One region of the Mesorhizobium sp. CNPSo 4661 genome, then DNA from elsewhere that is predicted to be linked to it. Evidence: predicted binding sites of a transcription regulator. Region 1 holds the regulator's gene; each other region holds the start of a gene.
The links. The regulator PhoB, encoded in region 1, activates phosphate uptake and scavenging genes when phosphate is short. The targets are predictions, from matches to a motif close to TGTCATNNANCTGTCAT.
Positions count from the first base shown of each region.

Region 1 (4,780 bases):
CCTTCATCACCTCGATCACCAAGGACGTGTTCGACACGGTGCCGGCGGTGCTGAAGGAATCGGCCTACGGCATCGGCTGCACGACCTGGGAAGTGACCCGGCGCGTGACCATCCCCTATACCCGCGTCGGCATCATGGGCGGCGTCATGCTCGGCCTCGGCCGCGCGCTCGGCGAGACGATGGCCGTCACCTTCGTTATCGGCAACGCGCACCGCATCAGCGCCTCGCTGTTTGCGCCGGGCACGACGATCTCGGCGACCATCGCCAACGAATTCACCGAGGCCGACGGCGATCTCTATACGTCCTCGCTGGTATCGCTCGGCCTGATCCTGTTCATCATCACCTTCATCATCCTCGCGCTCGCACGCTACATGCTGTTGCGCATCGATAGCCGCACGGGAGCCTGACCGATGTCGACTGCCGCATCGCTTCACCAAAGCCGCAAACGCAAGAACGCCGTGATGATGGCGCTGTGCGTCGTCGCGGCTGGCATCGGCCTCGCCTGGCTGGCGTTGATCCTCGGAGCGCTGCTCTATAAGGGGCTCTCCGGGGTGAACCTGGCCGTGTTCACGCAGATGACGCCGCCGCCCGGCGACGCCGGCGGCCTGCTCAACGCCATCTACGGCAGCATCGTCATGACCATCATCGGCATTATCGTCGGCACGCCGATCGGCGTGCTGGCCGGCACCTACATGGCCGAGTACGGGCGCTTCTCGAAGCTCACGACGATCGTGCGCTTCATCAACGACATCCTGCTGTCGGCGCCATCGATCATCATCGGCCTGTTCGTCTATGAGCTGATGGTACGGCCGATGGGGCACTTCTCGGCGATTGCCGGCGCCGTCGCGCTGTCGATCCTGGTGATCCCCGTCGTGGTGCGCACCACCGAGGACATGCTGAACCTCGTGCCCAACGCGCTGCGCGAAGCGGGCACCGCCATCGGCGCGCCGCGCTGGGTGGTGATCCGCTCGGTCGCCTATCGCGCGGCCCTGTCCGGCATCGTGACCGGCATCCTGCTGGCGATCGCCCGCATCTCCGGCGAAACCGCGCCGCTTCTCTTCACCGCGCTCAACAACCAGTTCTGGTCGAGCAATCTCAATGCCCCGATGGCCAGCCTGCCGGTGACCATCTTCCAGTTCGCCCTCAGCCCCTACGAGGAATGGCAGCAACTGGCCTGGACGGGCGCACTCATAATCACCCTTACGGTTCTCGGGCTGAGCATCATCGCCCGCAGCCTGACCGGACGCAGAGAGGACAGATGAAACCGATGTTGTCCACCGACCTGAACGTAGCCGACACGACCGTCGAGAAGGCCAAGATCGAGGTCAAGAACCTCAATTTCTACTATGGCCAATCGAAGGCGCTGAAGGACATCAACCTGTCCTTGCCGGAGCGCAGCGTGACCGCCTTCATCGGCCCGTCGGGCTGCGGGAAGTCGACGCTGCTGCGCGTGCTCAACCGCATCTACGAGCTCTATCCGAAGCAGAGCGCCGAGGGCCAGGTACTGCTCGACGGCAAGAACATCCTCGACCGCTCGCAGGACCTCAACCTGCTGCGCACCAAGATCGGCATGGTGTTCCAGAAGCCGACGCCGTTCCCGATGTCGATCTACGAGAACATCGCCTTCGGCGTCAGGCTGTATGAGAAGATCAGCAAGGCCGAGATGGACAGCCGCGTCGAGTCGGCGCTGAAGCGCGCCGCGCTGTGGAACGAGGTCAAGGACAAGCTCAACGCCAGCGGCCTCAGCCTTTCCGGCGGCCAACAGCAGCGCCTGTGCATCGCCCGCACCGTGGCGGTGAAGCCCGAGGTCATCCTGCTCGACGAGCCGGCCTCGGCGCTCGATCCGCTGTCGACCGCCAAGATCGAGGAACTGATCGACGAGTTGCAGGCCGACTATACGATCGTCATCGTCACCCACAACATGCAGCAGGCGGCGCGCGTGTCGAGGCAGACGGCGTTCATGTATCTGGGCGAGCTGGTGGAGTTCGACCGGACCGAGAAGATCTTCACCTCGCCCCGCGAAAAGCGCACGCAGGACTACATCACCGGCCGCTTCGGCTGAGTTCATACGAGGACATCATCATGGCCGAACATACCGTCGCCTCCTTCGACGAGGATCTGAGGCAGATCAGCCGGCTTATCAACGACATGGGCGATCTGGCCGGCTCCATGGTCGGCGGCGCGACCAGGGCCCTGCTCGAAACCGACAATGCGCTGGCGCAGCGCGTCGTCTCCGACGACGCCATCATGGACGCGCGCCAGCGCGAGCTTGACGACCGCGCCATCACGCTGATCGCCAAGCGGCAGCCGATGGCGGACGACCTGCGCAACGTTGTCGGCTCGATCCGCATGGCGGGCGATCTCGAACGCATCGGCGATCTTGCCAAGAACATCGCCAAGCGCGTTGGCGCGGTCGGCGTCAGCACCGCGCCGCGCGACCTCACGCATTCGATCGATTCCATGGCGCAGCTGGTGCTGATCCAGGTCCAGGCCGTGACCCAGGAATATATGGTGGGCGACGCCACTGCGCTGGCCAAGCTGCGCAACGACGACGAGCGCATCGACGTCAAATACACGTCCGTCTTCCGCGAGCTGTTGACCTACATGATGGAAGATCCGCGCAACATCACCGCTTGCACGCATCTTCTGTTCTGCGCCAAGAATCTCGAGCGCATCGGCGACCATGTGACCAACATCGCCGAGAACGCCTATTATGTGCTCACCGGTACGCAATTGCCCGCCAACCGTCCCAAGCAGGACGAGACGGCAATGTCGGCGCCGGCGGCCTGACGAGAAGGTTACCCCGATGATCGCGCCACGCATCATGGTGGTGGAGGATGAGGAGCCGCTGGGGGTGCTGCTCCGCTACAATCTCGAATCCGAGGGTTACCAGGTGGAAGTGGTGACCCGCGGCGACGAGGCCGAAATCCGCCTTCAGGAAAACGTTCCCGACCTGCTCGTGCTCGACTGGATGGTGCCGGCGGTTTCCGGCATCGAGCTCTGCCGGCGCCTCAGGATGCGGCCCGAGACCGAGCGGCTGCCGATCATCATGCTGACGGCGCGGGGCGAGGAAAGCGACCGCGTGCGCGGGCTCTCGACCGGCGCCGACGACTACCTGGTCAAGCCGTTCTCGACGCCGGAATTCATGGCGCGCGTCAAGGCGCTGCTGCGCCGCGCCAAGCCGGAGGTGCTGTCCAGCGTGCTCAAGGTCGGCGACATCGTGCTCGACCGCGAGTCGCATCGCGTCTACCGCAAGAAGAGCGAGATAAGGCTCGGCCCGACCGAGTTCCGCCTGCTCGAATTCATGATGCGGCATCCTGGCCGCGTGTTCTCGCGCAGCCAACTGCTCGACAATGTCTGGGGCGAGACGATCTATATCGACGAGCGCACGGTGGACGTCCATGTCGGCCGCTTGCGCAAGGCGGTCAACAACGGCCGCATGCCCGACGTCATCCGAACCATTCGCGGGGCGGGTTACGCGATCAGGGAGGATTAGGGATAGGGCGCGGAAGCGCTGACGGCTCCGCTCCCGGCATCTGCGATGGTGATTAGCCGAGACGCTTCTAGCGTCGTCATCCACGGGCGGAGCAAGGAGCGTAGCGACGCAGCGCAGACCCGAGGATCCATTCCGTGACTTCGACGTGCCGGGGCGGTGCAGAATTCTGCTCCGCTGCGCCTACGATCGAAGTAACGGCATGGATTCCAGGGTCTTCGCGACGGAGCTTCGCTCCTGCTTCGCCCTGGAATGACGAAGCTGCGGGGCCATCGCTAATCTCAAGCGTCTGCTGCTGTCCTCAGCGACCAGCGGTCACTTCAAAGCCGCTCAGGCCACGTTTTTTCCGCTGCCCGCTCTTGCCTGCATGCCCGGCGCGAAAATCTCCTGGTCGACGAAGGTCAGCGCGCGCATGGCGCAGCCTTCGCGGATCAGCGGCAGCTCGTTAGGCTCGGTGTCGAAGGAGATCGATTCCGAGTGCTGGCCGCCCGCGGTCTGGGCGATCGCCGCCCTTAGCGCCGGCTCGATCAGGTCGAAGGCGGCCGCGCTGACGCCGACCATGGCCACGGGCGCCGGGTCGATGAGGGCGAACAGGCTGCCGAGACCGAAACCAAGCGCCTCGCCGGCCCGACGGTAAGCCTCCCGCTCGGGGCCGTCCTTCTCGCGCGCCTTGGCGGCGAGGGCTCGCATGTCGGCGTCGCCGACGTCGACCGGCTCGGCGTCCTCGCTCATTTTCATGGCGCTGCGCCAGATCGCGTAATTGCCGGCATAGGCCTCGACGCAGCCGCGCCGGCCGCAGCGGCAAAGCGCGCCGCCCGGGCGGTGGATCATGTGGCCGAATTCGCCGCCCGAGGAATGCGTGCCGGTGAACAGCGCGCCCTTCAGCACCAGACCCATGCCGATGCCGTGCGACAGGAGGATGGCGATGAAGTCGTCGCGATAGCGCTCGGGGTCGCGCCATTGCAGCGCCACCGCCATCATGTTGCAGTCGTTCTCCATGGTGGCGGGGATGCCGAATTCCTGCTCGAGGATGTCGGCGAAAGGAATGCCGGTCAGCGGCGTTATCGGCGACCACAGCATGGCGCGTGCGTGGGAATCGGTGATGCCCTGGATGCCCATGGCGATGCGGGCGACGCTGCTCACCTCGAGGTCGGGATCCTGCAGTCGGCGCCGGACGATCGCCACGCATTCGCCGATCAAGTCGTCGCGGGGCATGACAAGCGTGTCCAAGCGCTGCTGCTCCTCGGCGACCACCTGGCCGGCATAATCGATCACGGCGACCGACAG
Region 1 is NZ_JBWGIO010000005.1:152,477-157,256, forward strand. It holds gene pstC (phosphate ABC transporter permease subunit PstC) at 1-407, shown strand, start outside; gene pstA (phosphate ABC transporter permease PstA) at 411-1,262, shown strand; gene pstB (phosphate ABC transporter ATP-binding protein PstB) at 1,259-2,062, shown strand; gene phoU (phosphate signaling complex protein PhoU) at 2,083-2,790, shown strand; gene phoB (phosphate regulon transcriptional regulator PhoB) at 2,807-3,496, shown strand; gene AC0YKC_RS09240 (ROK family protein) at 3,824-4,780, opposite strand, start outside.

Region 2 (4,780 bases), on a different contig from region 1:
CATCCACTACCGCCTCACGACCTTCCGCTCCTCCCAGCCATACAGCCAGTCCAGATCGGCCGCGAGTTTCTCCGCCGGCCGCGTCGCCAGCACCAGGTTGCGGGCAATCGCCACCGGTCCCCTGGCATGCCAGGCCAGGCGATTGAGCGTGCCGCGCTTCAGCACCTTTTCGACGCGTGGCTGTCTGAGATTCTCCCAGATAGTCAGGCTTTGCTTCGGATCAGTCGGAAAATCGGCGACCAGATTGGCCAGCATCGCGGCATCCTCGATCCCCATCGCCGCGCCCTGCGCCGCGAACGGCGTCATGGCATGCGCGGCGTCGCCGATCAGCGCGATGCCTTGCGGGACCGCCCAGCGCTGTTGCCGGACCGTGTGCATCGGAAACGCCGTCCATGGCCCCGCCAGCGCGACGAGCCTTGCGAGCTTCGCCGCGGTGCCGCGCATGGCACTGGAGAGGATGGCCGGGTCGGCATGGCCTGACCAGCCTTCCGCGATCCGCTCGCCCTTGGTGAAGGCGGCGAGATTGATGGCGCTGCCCTTGCTCACCGGATAGGCGACCATATGGAAGCCGGGATGCAGGAAGGTGGTGACGCATCCCGCCGCGCCGATCTCGGCAAAAGCCTGCCCTGCGGGGCTTTCGGTCGCCACTGTGGCGCGCCATGCCAGTCGGCCCGAGAAGCGGCTTTTCGCGAAACCGGATTCCCCGCCGGCAAGCTGTGCGCGAACCGTGGACCAGACGCCGTCAGCTCCGACCAGCAGGCTGCCAGCGACCTGTGCAGATTTGCCATCCGTCTCGACTGTCACGCTGATACCCAGCGCGTCGGCCGCGATGTCGGTCACGCGCGCGCCGATGGCAAGCTCGATATCGGGCCGGTCCGCCACTGCCGCCATCAGCGCTGCCTGCAGGTCGGCGCGATGCGCCACCAGATAGGGCGCGCGCCAGCGTTTTTCTCCGGCTTGTCCAAGCGGCACGCGGGCCAGCTCGCGCAGGCTTCTCGCGTCCTTCAGCACCACCGCTTCAGGCCGGATCGCGTCGGCCAGCAGGCGATCGAGCACGCCGAGCTGGCGCAGGATGCGGGTCGCATTGGGGGAAAGCTGGAGCCCGGCGCCGGTGGCTTCGAGCTGCTTTGCCTGCTCGAACAGCTTTACCGGGAAACCGCGCTCGGCAAAAGCGAGCGCCGCCGTCAATCCGGCGATGCCAGCCCCGGCGATGACGATTTGCTGGGACCGTGTTTCAGCCATGATCGAGGAAAAAGGGTCAGGCGGCCTGGTCGACATAGAGGCAGCCGGCCGGCTGCGTTTCCGTCGCCTTCAGCGACGGCGAATAGCGGTAGAGCGTCGAGCAGTAGGGGCAGACCTTTTCATTGTCGTCGCCCATGTCGAGGAACACATGCGGATGGTCGAAAGGCGGGTTGGCGCCGGTGCACATGAATTCCCTGACGCCGATCTCGATGACCGGATGGCCCGCGTCGTTCTGGAAATGGGGAATGCTACCGCCTGCCATCGTCGTCTCCAATTGGGTTCGGCCAGTGGGTGTGACCCGTCTGCATCTGGAGCATAACAGGCCAGTTTGCAAGATCGATGAAATCAAACTGTCGCAAAAGGCTGGCAGAGGATAAGTTGAGCCGGTTAAGCGCATGGCTCCGCGCACGGATCGATTCCGTGACGATCATGCGTCACAAAAACATGTTAGAGCGTCGCCGAACGGCAATATGCGGCGCTCCCTGGGGACGGTAGCGGGGCAAGAGCGGGAAACCATGAACGAACTGAAGCCTGTGCAGAGCGAGTTCATCACCGTCGTGGCGGCAAGCCCGGACGGCGGCAATCCCGACCGTTTCGTCAACCGCGAATTCTCCTGGCTGCAATTCAACCGCCGCGTCCTGGAGGAATCACTGAACGAGCATCATCCACTGCTCGAGCGCGTCCGCTTCCTGTCGATCTCGGCCGCCAATCTCGATGAATTCTTCATGGTCCGCGTCGCCGGCCTCGCCGGCCAGGTGCGCGAAGGTATCGCGCTGAAAAGCCCGGACGGCCGCACGCCCGAGCAGCAGCTCGAGCAATTGCTGCGCGAGGTCGAGCGCCTGCAGGAAGACCAGCAGAAGAGCCTCTCGGCACTGATGGTCCTGCTCAACAAGGAAGGCATCGAAAGCATCACCCGCGATGCGCTGACCAAGGACGAGAAGGCCTGGCTGGAGGAGCATTTCCAGGAACAGGTTTTCCCGGTGCTGACGCCGCTGTCGATCGACCCGGCGCATCCGTTTCCCTTCATTCCCAATCTCGGCTTTTCCATCGCCCTGCAACTGCGTCATCGCAAGAATGGCGAGGAGATGAGCGCACTGCTGCGCCTGCCGGTGGCGCTCAAGCGTTTCATCCGCCTGCCCGACCGCAAGAACCATGTCCGCTTCATTCCGCTGGAGGAAGTGGTCGGCGTCTATATCGGCAAGCTTTTCCCCGGCTACGAGGTCAAGGGCTCCGGCACGTTCCGCATCATCCGCGACAGCGACATCGAGGTCGAGGAAGAGTCGGAAGACCTGGTGCGCCTGTTCGAAACGGCGCTGAAGCGGCGGCGTCGCGGCTCGGTGATCCGCATCGAATTCGACACGCTGATGCCGGCTCAATTGCGCGACTTCGTCGCCGGCGAGCTCGGCGTCTCGTCGAGCCGCATCAGCGTGCTCACTGGTCCGCTGGCACTCAACCAGATCTCCGAGATCGTCGCCATTCCGCGCGACGACCTCAAATTCACGCCCTACAATCCGCGCTTTCCCGAGCGCATCCGCGAGCATGGCGGCGACTGCTTCGCCGCCATTCGGGAGAAGGACATCGTCGTCCATCACCCCTACGAGTCCTTCGACGTGGTGGTGCAGTTCCTGCGTCAGGCCGCCGCCGACCCGGAAGTGGTGGCGATCAAGCAGACGCTCTACCGCACCTCGAACGACAGCCCGATCGTGCGCGCGCTGATCGACGCCGCCGAGGCCGGCAAGTCGGTCACGGCGCTGGTCGAGCTCAAGGCGCGCTTCGACGAGGAGGCCAACATCCGCTGGGCGCGCGACCTCGAACGCGCCGGCGTGCAGGTCGTGTTCGGCTTCCTGGAATTGAAGACCCACGCCAAGATGTCGCTGGTGGTGCGCCGCGAGGACGGCAAGCTGCGCAATTACGTGCATCTCGGCACCGGCAACTACCACCCGGTCACCGCGCGCATCTACACCGACCTGTCCTTCTTCACCACCGACCCGACGATCGCGCGCGATGTCGCGCAGCTCTTCAATTTCATCACCGGCTATGCCGAGCCGGCCGAGGAGATGCGCCTTGCCGTATCGCCCTTCACGCTGCGCAAGCGCATCCTGAAACACATCTCGGACGAGATCGTCCATGCCCGTGAGGGCCGGCCATCGCGCATCTGGATGAAGATGAACGCGCTGGTCGATCCGACCATCATCGATGCGCTTTACGACGCCAGCCGCGCCGGCGTCGAGATCGACCTCGTCGTGCGCGGCATCTGCTGCCTGCGGCCTCAGGTGCCCGGCCTGTCGGAGAACATAAGGGTGAAATCGATCGTCGGCCGTTTCCTCGAGCACAGCCGCATCTTCTGCTTCGGCAACGGCCACGGCCTGCCGTCGGACGAGGCGATTGTCTACATCTCGTCGGCCGACATGATGCCGCGTAATCTCGACCGCCGCGTCGAGACCCTGGTGCCCATCACCAATCCAACTGTGCATGAACAGGTGCTCGGCCAGATCATGCTGGGCAACATCATGGACAACCAGCAAAGTTTCGACGTATTGGCTGACGGCACCTCCCGGCGCGTTGTGCTGGAGGAAGGCGAGGAACCGTTCAACGCGCAGGAATATTTCATGACCAATCCGAGCCTGTCGGGACGGGGTGACGCGCTGAAATCGCATGCGCCCAAGCGCATTGCCCAGTTCAAGCGCCGCAAGAAGAACGGCGCCGCGTGATCGCAGTTTCCCAGGGCCGGCTTCAGGACCGGCGGCCGCTGTCGATCATCGACATCGGATCGAACTCGATCCGCCTTGTCGTCTATGAGGGGCTGGCCCGCTCGCCCACGCTTCTGTTCAACGAAAAGATGCTGGCCGGCCTCGGCCGCGGCATCGTTTCGACGGGCAAGCTCGATCCCGAGGCGGTGACGCGCTCGATGGAGGAATTCCGTCGTTTTCGCGCGCTTTCGGATCAAGCCGGCGCCGAGCATATGTACGTGCTGGCCACCGCCGCCGCGCGCGAGGCCGGCAACGGTCCCGATTTCATCCACCGCGCCGAGGACGTGCTGAGGACCGAGATCCGCGTACTCACCGGCCGCCAGGAGGCTTATTATTCTGCGCTCGGCGTCATGTCCGGCTTCCATCCCGCCAACGGCATCGCCGGCGACCTCGGCGGCGGCAGCCTCGAGCTGATCGACATCAACCGCGAGACGATCGGCCAGGGCATCACGCTGCCGCTTGGCGGCCTGCGCCTGCAGGACATGGCCAAGAACTCGCTCGTCCAGGCCCAGAAGATCGCCCGCCAGGAGCTGGCGCGGGCAAAGCTGCTCAAAGGCGGGCAGGGCAGGGTCTTCTACGCCGTCGGCGGCACCTGGCGAAACCTCGCCAGGCTGCATATGGAGATGACCAACTATCCGCTCGGCGTCATGCATCACTACGAGATATCGGCCGACAGCGCGCAGGCTTTCCTGAAACAGGTCGCCAAGGGCGAGGTCGAGAAGGTGAGGGGCATCGAGGGTGTCTCCAAGAACCGCCGCTCGCTTTTGCCCTACGGCGCCGTCGTGCTG
Region 2 is NZ_JBWGIO010000003.1:306,560-311,339, reverse strand. It holds gene AC0YKC_RS06255 (FAD-dependent monooxygenase) at 7-1,242, opposite strand; gene AC0YKC_RS06250 (zinc-finger domain-containing protein) at 1,259-1,504, opposite strand; gene AC0YKC_RS06245 (RNA degradosome polyphosphate kinase) at 1,758-3,953, shown strand; gene ppx (exopolyphosphatase) at 3,950-4,780, shown strand, end outside.
Region 2: AC0YKC_RS06245 (RNA degradosome polyphosphate kinase) is a predicted target of PhoB. The motif match lies at 1,583-1,599, and genes of this name have one in related genera.

Region 3 (4,780 bases), on a different contig from region 1:
GCATCGAGCCATTGCCTGCTCATGGCTCCGCACCCGACCAGGACGACCTTCATCATCCAGCGCTCCTCCTCCGCCCGGTCCCTCCAGACCGGTCGTCACGGCATTCACGGCGAGACCGTAAACGTTTTTCCGTAAACGTTTACGAGAACACACCCGATGACATAGAATGTCAACAGGCTGCCTCTCAAAAATCTTCCGGAAGCCTTGGCCCGGGCGGCAGCCAATGCTAGACCGGCTCACCGTTTACGAAAACGGTGAACCGGTCTAACTCTTTGTTTTTGACGCAATTCCGAACGGAAACCGCTTCGCGCTTTTCCTGGAATTGCTCTGGCCAAGGCAAGGGAGAGTGGCTCTTGGCGTCCAGCATTCACGACCTTGCGCGTCACCTGAACATTTCGATCGGCACCGTGTCGCGCGCGCTGAACGGCCGTGCCGACGTCAATGCCGATACGCGCCGGCGCGTGCTCGATGCGGCCAAAGAGCTGAACTATTCACCCAACCAGTCCGGCCGCAGTCTCAGGCAAGGCGCCACCCGCTCGATCGCCTTCATGCTGCAGCCGCATCCGGGCGACCAACAATATGGCGAGCCGTTCTTCATCCCGTTCCTGATCGGGCTGCAGGCGAAGCTCGCCGAGCATGACCTCGATCTGATGGTCGTCATGGGAGAGCCCGGCCAATATCAGCAGGAGCGGTTGCGCCGCGTGGTCGAGACGCGCCGGGCCGACGCGGTCGTGTTGGCCAATACGCGAAGGGAAGACGACCGGATCGACTATCTCAGCAAGGCCGGCTTTCCCTTCGCCACGCTTGGCCGAAGTCAGTCCGGCGGCGACACCTATCCTTCGCTCGATATCGATTTCGAGAGGGCGGGTGATGAAGCCGTCGAGCGGCTGGTCGCGCGCGGCCACCGCCGCATTGCCGCCATCCGCCCTTCGCTTGATCTCAACTTCGGCTACCTGTTCCTCGACGGCTACCGCAAGGCGCTGAGGCGGCACGGCATCGAGGTCGACCCCGACCTGATCGCCGACGGTTTCATCAACGAGACCGGCGGCTACCAGGTGACGCCGCAAGTCATGCGCTCCAAGGCCCCACCGACGGCCATCATCTTCAACAATGACGCGATGGCGCTTGGCGGCTGCAAGGCGCTGGCAGAGATGGGCATCAGGCCGGGCCATGACATGGCCGTGATCGTCATCGTCGACACGCCGCTCTGCCGCTACTTCTCGCCGACGCTGACCGCCTTCCGTCCGGCACTGGAGGCCATGGGCCGGCGGCTGGCCGAGATGCTGCTCGCCTCCCTTCCCGCCTTCGCCGGCCCCGAAGGCACACGCATCATGCGCGAAGTCTGGCCGTTGGAGCTGATCGCGCGCGAGAGCGATTGAGCAGCAGCTTTTCCTTCTCCCCTTGTGGGAGAAGGTGGCCGAGCGAAGCTCGGTCGGATGAGGGGTGCTCCAGCGGAGTGAGGCGTCGACGTTCCCTGGAACACCCCTCAACCGTCTCGGCGCTGCGCGCCGATCCACCTTCTCCCACAAGGGGAGAAGGTAGAACTGCCCTCCTGTCACGCAACCATCACGTTGGCGTCCTAGACCGCTTGGCGGAAGCTGCTGGCGGCTTTTGATGCGACGCCTGCTCCAATCTGCTCGTCACGAAGGGGATATCCATGAAACGTCTCAACCGAACCGTCGCGCTTGGCGCGGCACTCGCCCTGTTTACCACGCTGACCCCGGCGCTCGCCGACGGCGTCGCCTATGTCAACAAAGGGCTCGTCGGCATCGGTCGCATTCCGGCCAGCCAGAAGGACAAGTTCGGCGAGACGTTCGGTTCGGGTTCCGGCATGGCGATCGACACCAAGGGCTGGACACGCGACGGCGCGGGCTACAAGGGTTCGCTCTGGCTGCTGCCGGATCGCGGCTACAATGTCGTCGGCACCACCGATTATCGCGCTCGCGTCAACACCATCGCGATCGAGCTGACGCCGACCGCCCCTGGCGCGGCGCCCGCCGCCGGGCAGGAACAGACCGGCGTCAGGGCGACGCTCGCCGACACGATGCTCTTGACCGACAACAAGGGCACTGATTCCACCGGCCTTGATCCTCTCAACGGCGTGCGCGAAGCCGCCGGCGGCATGCCGATCCTGCCGCAGGCCGACAACGGCAAGCTGGCGCTGGACGACGAAGCGATCGTGCGGCTGCCCGACGGCACGATGTTCATCTCCGACGAATATGGCCCCAACATCTATCGCTTCTCGGCCGAAGGCCGCCTGATGTCGGCGACGCAGCCGCCCGCGGCCCTGGTGCCGATGCGCCACAGCAAGCCGAACTTCGCCTCCGACAACCCCGGCCCGGGCGCAGCCGAGCCCGATCCGAAGGATCCCGAGACCGGCCGCCAGAACAACCAGGGTCTCGAAGGCATGTCGATGACGCCTGACGGCAAGTTCCTGATCGCCGTGCTGCAGTCGGCGGCCCGCCAGGACGGCGGCGATTCCGGCTCGACGCGCCAGAACACCCGCGCGCTGGTCTATGACGCTTCCGACCTCGCCCACCTCAAGCTGGCGCACGAATATGTCGTTCCGCTGCCGATGTTCAAGGACGCCAAGGGCAAGACCAAGATCGCCGCCCAGAGCGAGATCGTCGCGCTTTCCGACAAGAGCTTCCTGATGCTGGCCCGCGACTCGGGCAACGGCCAGGGCCTCAAGGGCGACGAGTCGCTCTATCGCAAGATCGAGATCGTCGACCTCTCCGCCGCGACCGATATCGCCAACGGCCCGTTCGACGCCGCCGACAAGCCGGTCGCGCCCAAGGGCGTGCTCGACCCGTCGGTGACGCCGGCCAAGCTCACCTCGTTCATCGACATCAACGACAAGGGCGAGCTCAGCCGCTTCGGCCTGCACAATGGCGCGCCGAACGACAAGAACAACCTCTCGGAGAAGTGGGAAGCGATGTCGCTGGTCTCCGTGCTCGATCCGAAGCTGCCCGACGACTATTTCCTGTTCGTCGCCAACGACAACGACTTCCTCACCCAGGACGGCTTCCAGGTCGGCGCTTCGTACAAGGCCGAGGATGGCGCCGATGTCGACACCACCTTCCTCGTCTATCAGGTCACGCTGCCTGGACTGTCTGGGAACAGCCTCGCCGCGAACTAGTTCTGCTTCGGATCGTATGGCGAGCGGCATATGACCGAGCGCGGAAGGGATGCATGAGCATCAGGCCTGCGATAGCATCGCGGGCCTGATTCATTTTCGGTGCTGCCATGGATGACGAAAAGCCCACCCGCCGGCGGACCGCCGACCTGACCAGCGGCCCCATACCGCGCACGCTGCTTTTGTTCGCGCTGCCGGTGCTGGGCTCCAACGTGCTGCAGTCGCTCAACGGCTCGATTAACGCGGTCTGGGTCGGCCGTTTCCTCGGCGAGGCGGCGCTGACGGCGACCTCCAACGCCAATCTGGTGCTGTTCCTGATCCTCGGCACGGTGTTCGGCATCGGCATGGCGGCGACCATCCTGGTGGCGCAATCGGTCGGCGCCCGCGACCTGCCCGAGGCCAGGCGCATCGTCGGCACCAGCGCCACCTTCTTCTTCCTGGTTTCCGTGGTGTTCGCCGTCTGCGGCTGGGTCTGGGTCGACGCAATCCTCACCGGGCTCGGCACGCCGGCGGATGCCTTGCCGCTGGCGCGCGCCTACTTACGCATCATCTTTGTCGCCGTGCCGATGATGAACCTTTTGTCCTTCGTCATGACCGTGCTGCGCGGCGCCGGCGATTCGCGCACGCCGTTCGTCTTCATGGCGCTGGCGGTCGTGCTTGACGTCGTGCTCAACCCGCTGCTGATCCGCGGCATCGGCCCCTTCCCCGAGCTCGGCATCGCCGGCTCGGCAACGTCGACGCTTGTAGGACAGACGGTGAGCGTCATCGCCATCCTCATCGTGCTCTATGTGCGCAAACATCCGCTCAGGCTGGCGGGCAGCGATCTGGCCTTGCTTCGGCCGGACCCGGCGCTGCTGCGCATCGTCGTCTCCAAGGGCATTCCGATGGGCCTGCAGATGATCGTCATCTCGGCCGCGGCGCTGACCGTGATGGGCATCGTCAATTCCTATGGATCCCAGGTCGCCGCCGCTTACGGCATCGCAGCCCAACTCTGGACCTATATCCAGATGCCGGCCCTGGCGATCGGCGCCGCCGTCTCCTCGATGGCGGCACAGAATGTCGGCGCCGGGCGCTGGGACCGCATCGGCAAGGTCGCGGCATCCGGCGTCGGCTTCAACCTGGTGCTGACCGGCGCGCTGGTTGCGCTGCTTTTCGCCTTCGACCGCGCAGTCCTCAGCCTCTTCCTCAGCAATGACAGCGCCGCGATCGACATCGCCGCCCACATCAACAAGGTGGCATCCTGGTCGTTCATCCTGTTCGGCGTCACCATCGTGCTCTTCGCCACGGTACGCGCCACCGGCGCCGTCATGCCGCCGCTGATCATCCTGATCATCTCGGTGTTGATCATCCGCACCGGCTTTGCCTATTCCATGCGCAGCGTCATCGGCCAGGAAGCGCTGTGGTGGAGCTTTCCGGCCGGCTCGATCGCCTCGCTCGTGCTCGCCGCTGCCTATTATCGCTTCGGGCGCTGGCGCACGATGCACATGATCGAGGACCGCCCGGCCGCCGGCGAGCCGCCCGACACCGGCCTCGGCGTGCCCCGCCAGCGTGCGCAACTCTTGCCGGAGACCGAATAGTTAAACCTACCGCGCGTATCTGGCGCCGAAGCCGAGCGCCACCAGCGAGAACACGATGATCATGCCG
Region 3 is NZ_JBWGIO010000004.1:132,309-137,088, reverse strand. It holds gene AC0YKC_RS07330 (Gfo/Idh/MocA family protein) at 1-56, opposite strand, end outside; gene AC0YKC_RS07325 (LacI family DNA-binding transcriptional regulator) at 354-1,379, shown strand; gene AC0YKC_RS07320 (esterase-like activity of phytase family protein) at 1,658-3,139, shown strand; gene AC0YKC_RS07315 (MATE family efflux transporter) at 3,247-4,713, shown strand; gene AC0YKC_RS07310 (MFS transporter) at 4,720-4,780, opposite strand, start outside.
Region 3: AC0YKC_RS07320 (esterase-like activity of phytase family protein) is a predicted target of PhoB. The motif match lies at 1,554-1,570, and genes of this name have one in related genera.

Region 4 (4,780 bases), on a different contig from region 1:
TTCCAAAGCTGTTGGGTTACCCGGTTTCCAGACATGGCGCATAACGCAAAGTTGATCTCCATCTTGGATTGACTTCAAAGCGTCGCAGCAAATTCCTTCTAATCACGAGGAATGGAGGAAGGAATGGCTGAAGAGGTCAGTCCAAATAACCCTACAGAGGCTGCGGCCGAAATTGCCAAGACCGATGGCATGACCCACAGACCCATTACTATCGATCAATTCTGGGATGAGAACCCGTTAATTATGCCCTGGATTGAGCAATACCTACCACGGAATCGCATGTGGAAAGACGCAGTCTTCGGCGTATATAACGCATTTTTCACGATTGTCATAATTGTGATGCTGTCAAAGGTATTCTTATTGCCTGATAAAGCGATTCTCGCTCCTGGCATTATTTTGATGGTCTGGAATTCATATCTTTTGGCAAAGCTTAATACAAGAATGGCCCGTGCACAGGGAAAATTCCTTAGAGCCAAGCTGAATGCGAGACCCTTTTCCGAAAGGGTTCGGGACGGAGTGCAGGGAATTAAAGAATGGTTGAACCCTTAAATCGGAGGCCAACATGCAGAGGTTGTCGAAGTTGCTTTGTTTCGTCTCCGGCATGCTGGTGGCCGGCGTCGCCCATGCGGGGCAAGGGGAACGGGCCTATAAAAGAGGAGACTACGCAGCGGCTGTCTTGGAGTGGAGCGTCCTGGCTAACACCGGTGATCCCAAAGCGCAGGACAATCTTGGAACTGCTTACGCCGAAGGGCACGGTGTCACACAGGATTACCTCCAAGCTGCCGCTTGGTACCGTAAGGCAGCGGACCAAGGTGACGCCCAGGCAGAGCAAAATCTCGCTTATCTTTACGACCGTGGGCTAGGCGTCAAGCAGGACTATGCCGAGGCCGTAATTTGGTATCGAAAAGCAGCCGACCAAGGATTGGCGGACGCTCAAACCAATCTCGGGTTGCTTTACAGAGATGGAACGGGCGTCCCGCAGGACTATAGAGAAGCCGCCACGTGGTTCCGTGAGGCAGCCGACCAAAGAACGGCCGTTGCCCAATACTTTCTGGGATTGGCCTACCTCAAAGGTCAAGGGGTCGCCCAGGATTATGCTGAAGCAATCGCATGGTATCGCAAAGGGGCCGAGCAGGGAAACGCCCTGGCGCAGCACGATCTTGGCGTAGTGTATGCGAAGGGACTAGGCGTTACGATTGACTACGCCCAGGCCGTTTCTTGGTTCCAGAAGGCTGCGAACCAAGGAAATGCGGCTGCTGAGTACGACCTTGGTGTTTCGTACTACAAGGGGCTAGGGCTTCCCTTAGACTATGTGCAGGCCGTCTCTTGGTTCCAGAAGGCTGCCGACCAGGGGAATGCGGGTGCTGAGTACAACCTTGGAGTGGCATACCTCGGTGGCTATGGCGTGAAGCAGGATACTGCCCACGCTCTCATTTTGATTCGCAAGGCTGCTGATCAAGGGGACCCTGCGGCCAAGGCCTATCTTATCAAGTTGGAGCCGCCCGCAAAAAAGGCCTAGGATTCGCTCTTTCTCAGAGACTCGGCGCTCTGACCAAGAGCCGGTGGTGTTGGATCACACCTGATGAAAACCGCTCACGTTTAGTTTGCTGGCTCTTCTTATTTCCGCCACAGGCGCTAGCTTTGCGTGACATTTCGATGACACAACCGTGACGCGTGTGGAAGGCGGGTTACGTGGGCCGGGGGAAGTAGAGTGGCAAGGATCAGGAAAGGCGCGGCCAAGCCCGCGCCACAGTTTTTGGAAGACGATCCGTCCACCGGCTATCTGCCGGGACGAGCCTGGCCGACCGTGCGCTACGGTCTGGCGACGCTTCTCGCCTCCGCCCTGCTGGTGTTCGCGATCGAATTGATCGTACGCGACGATTTCTTCGGCACGGTCGATTTCTTCCTGCAGCCGTTCAAGCCGGGCTGGACCACCATCATCGTCTTCGCCCTGGTGCTGGTGGGGCTCGACGCCGTACTCGGGCGCAGCCACCAGAGCCTGATGATCGTGGCGCCCCTGACGCTGGCGCTGGCCTTTGTCGGCCACCAGAAATCGCATTATCTCGGCGATCCGCTCTATCCGACGGATTTCCTGTTTGCCCGCCAGATCGTGGCGCTGCTGCCGCTTCTGGTGCGCGAGCGGCCGTGGACGGCCGTCATGCTGGCGGCCGGCATCGTCGGCGGCCTGACGCTGCTCGTCTATGGCTGGCGGAGCTGGCGCCGGCGGGTGCCGATCCTCAGCCGCAAGGGCCGCCTGGCGCGGCTGGCGCTTGCCGTACCGCTGCTCGCTTTCTTCGTCTCGATCATGGACTACGCCACCTTCTCGTGGACGCGCGACAGGCTGCAGATCATCCCGATCATGTGGGACCAGAAGGAAAATTACGCCTCCAACGGCTTCGCGCTCGCCTTCGCGATGAATGTGCCGATGGCGCATGTCTCGGCCCCGCCCGGCTATACCGACAAGGTGTTGGACGCGATCACGCGTCCCGGGGTCGCCGCCTCGGTGCCGGACCAGAAGCCCGACATCATCGTGGTGATGAGCGAATCCTTCTGGGATCCGACGCAGCTGCCCGGCGTCACCATCAAGCCCGATCCGATCCCGACGGTCAGGGCGCTGCGCTCCGGCTCGATGTTCTCCCCCGAGTTCGGCGGCATGACCGCCAATATCGAATTCGAGGCGCTGACCGGCTTTTCCAACGCCTTCCTGCCGGCCGGCTCTATCCCCTACCAGCAATATGTGCGCACCCCGACGCCGTCGCTGGCGACCTTCCTGAAGAGCGAGGGCTACCGGGCGCGCGCCATCCACCCCGGCACCAACTGGTTCTGGAACCGCGGCGCCGTTTATGCCGATTTCGGCTTCAACGACTTCCGCTCGGAAGAGACGCTGCCGCCGATGGAAAAGCGCGGGCCGCTGGCGTCCGACGCGGCGATGACCGACGAGATCATCCGCGAGGCCGACGCCAGCGACGATCCGGTGTTCCTGTTCGCCGTCAGCCTGCAGAACCACGGTCCTTACGAGCCCTATCGCTACTATAACCCGACGCATTCGGTCGACGCGCCGATCAGTTCCTGGGCGCGGGAATCGCTGCTTTCCTATGCCGAGGGCTCGGCCGACGCCGACCGCGGCCTGCAGCGGCTGATCGACTGGGCGAAGGCCCGCCAGCGACCGACCGTCATCGCCTTCTTCGGCGACCATCTGCCGCCGCTCGGACCCGTCTATGTCGAGACCGGCTTCCTCAAGGACAATGTCGCGCCGCGCAAGGAGCCGGCGAACGCCGCGCTCGAGCATCACGACACGCCTTTGGTCATCTGGTCGAACCGTTCCGGTCCGGTGCAGAACCTGGGCTCGGTAAGCCCGGCCTTCCTGCCCTACCATATCCTGACCACGGCGGGCATCACCCACCCCTATTACACCGGCTTCCTCGGCGCGCTGCGCGAACACTACCGCGTGGTCGACCGCAACCTGCTCCTGACGCCCGCGGGCGAAGCGACACCGGACTGGGCGCGGCAGAAGCAGATCGATCCGAAGATCAACGATTTCCGGCTCATCCAATACGACATGATGTTCGGCAAGCGGCGCTCGGCGCCCGACTTCTTCCCCGAGACGGTGGACAAGCTCGTCGCGCATACGAGTTGAGTAATCGGAGCTGGCAAGCGAACGCCCGTCGAGCGCCGATCGTCGCACAGATGACGAGAACGAAAACGGTCGTGGCGCGACCGTTCCCATGCCGCGGCGCCAACTCCCTTCAGTTGGTGAGCTGCAGCCTGGAGAACTTGTTGGCGATGCTCTGGAAGACGTTGGGCAGCTTGGCCGGGTCCTCGACGGCGTAATAGTCGCTCGGGTCGGAAGCGCAGGCGCTGTAGAGCGAGCGGTTGGCCGCCGTATCGGCCTGCAGCACCATGGTGTAGATCTGGACGCCCTGGCTCTTCAGCTGTGCGCAGACATTCTTCGTCCAGCCGTCGACGTTGCGCGCCGCCGTCGTCTGGTTGCTCGAACCGAAACGGCTGCTGGCGAGGTAGCCATAGGAGGTGTAGTCCGATTTCTGCGGCGTGTTGGAGGCGCCGTAGACGACGTTCTCGCCGTCGGTCAAAAGCATCACCACCTTGGTGACGCCCGCCGTCTTATAGGGGGCGGCGTCGGTATAGGGCGGCTGCGGCGACAGCACCCGCTGGCCCCAGCTCAAGCCTTCGGACACGTTGGTGCCGGAGCCGTTCCATTCGCTCATCTGGCTCGCCGCCAGGCGCAGCTTGTCGAAGTCGTCGGTCAGCGGAATGATCGGCGTCGGGCAGGCGCGGTTCGGGCCGATAGTGATCGTATTGCCGGCCTCGGTGATTATCTTCGTGGTCGAGGCGACATATTTTCCGATGACCTTCAAATCCGCGCTGAGAAGCGCGTTGACGAGGCCGGTCACGAGACCGCTAAGGTCGATGCCCAGTATGTTCTGGTTCAGCTTGCTGTTGTCTATCGTGTCGTCGAGATAGGAATTGTTGTAGCCGGTCGAAGAATTGCCGTAAGAGGCCGACGGCTTCCTGGCGACGTCCGGGTCGTCCGGCGCGAAATACGGCACGAACAGCGTATCGGGCTTCGACGGGTCCGGCGGCGTGTCGGCGATGTTCAAGGCGCCGGGCCGCGCCTCGACGCAACCCTTCCAGCCCGTGTTGTTCCAGCCGCCCTTCTGGCCGAGCTGTTTGAACAGCGCCATATGGTTCGGGCGCTTGCCGTCGATGACCGGGAAGTTGACGCCGTTGCTGGACGACTTGCCGTCCATGTCGATCCAGG
Region 4 is NZ_JBWGIO010000012.1:138,189-142,968, forward strand. It holds gene AC0YKC_RS19490 (hypothetical protein) at 124-549, shown strand; gene AC0YKC_RS19495 (SEL1-like repeat protein) at 563-1,519, shown strand; gene AC0YKC_RS19500 (LTA synthase family protein) at 1,712-3,637, shown strand; gene AC0YKC_RS19505 (pilus assembly protein) at 3,747-4,780, opposite strand, start outside.
Region 4: AC0YKC_RS19500 (LTA synthase family protein) is a predicted target of PhoB. The motif match lies at 1,646-1,662, and genes of this name have one in related genera.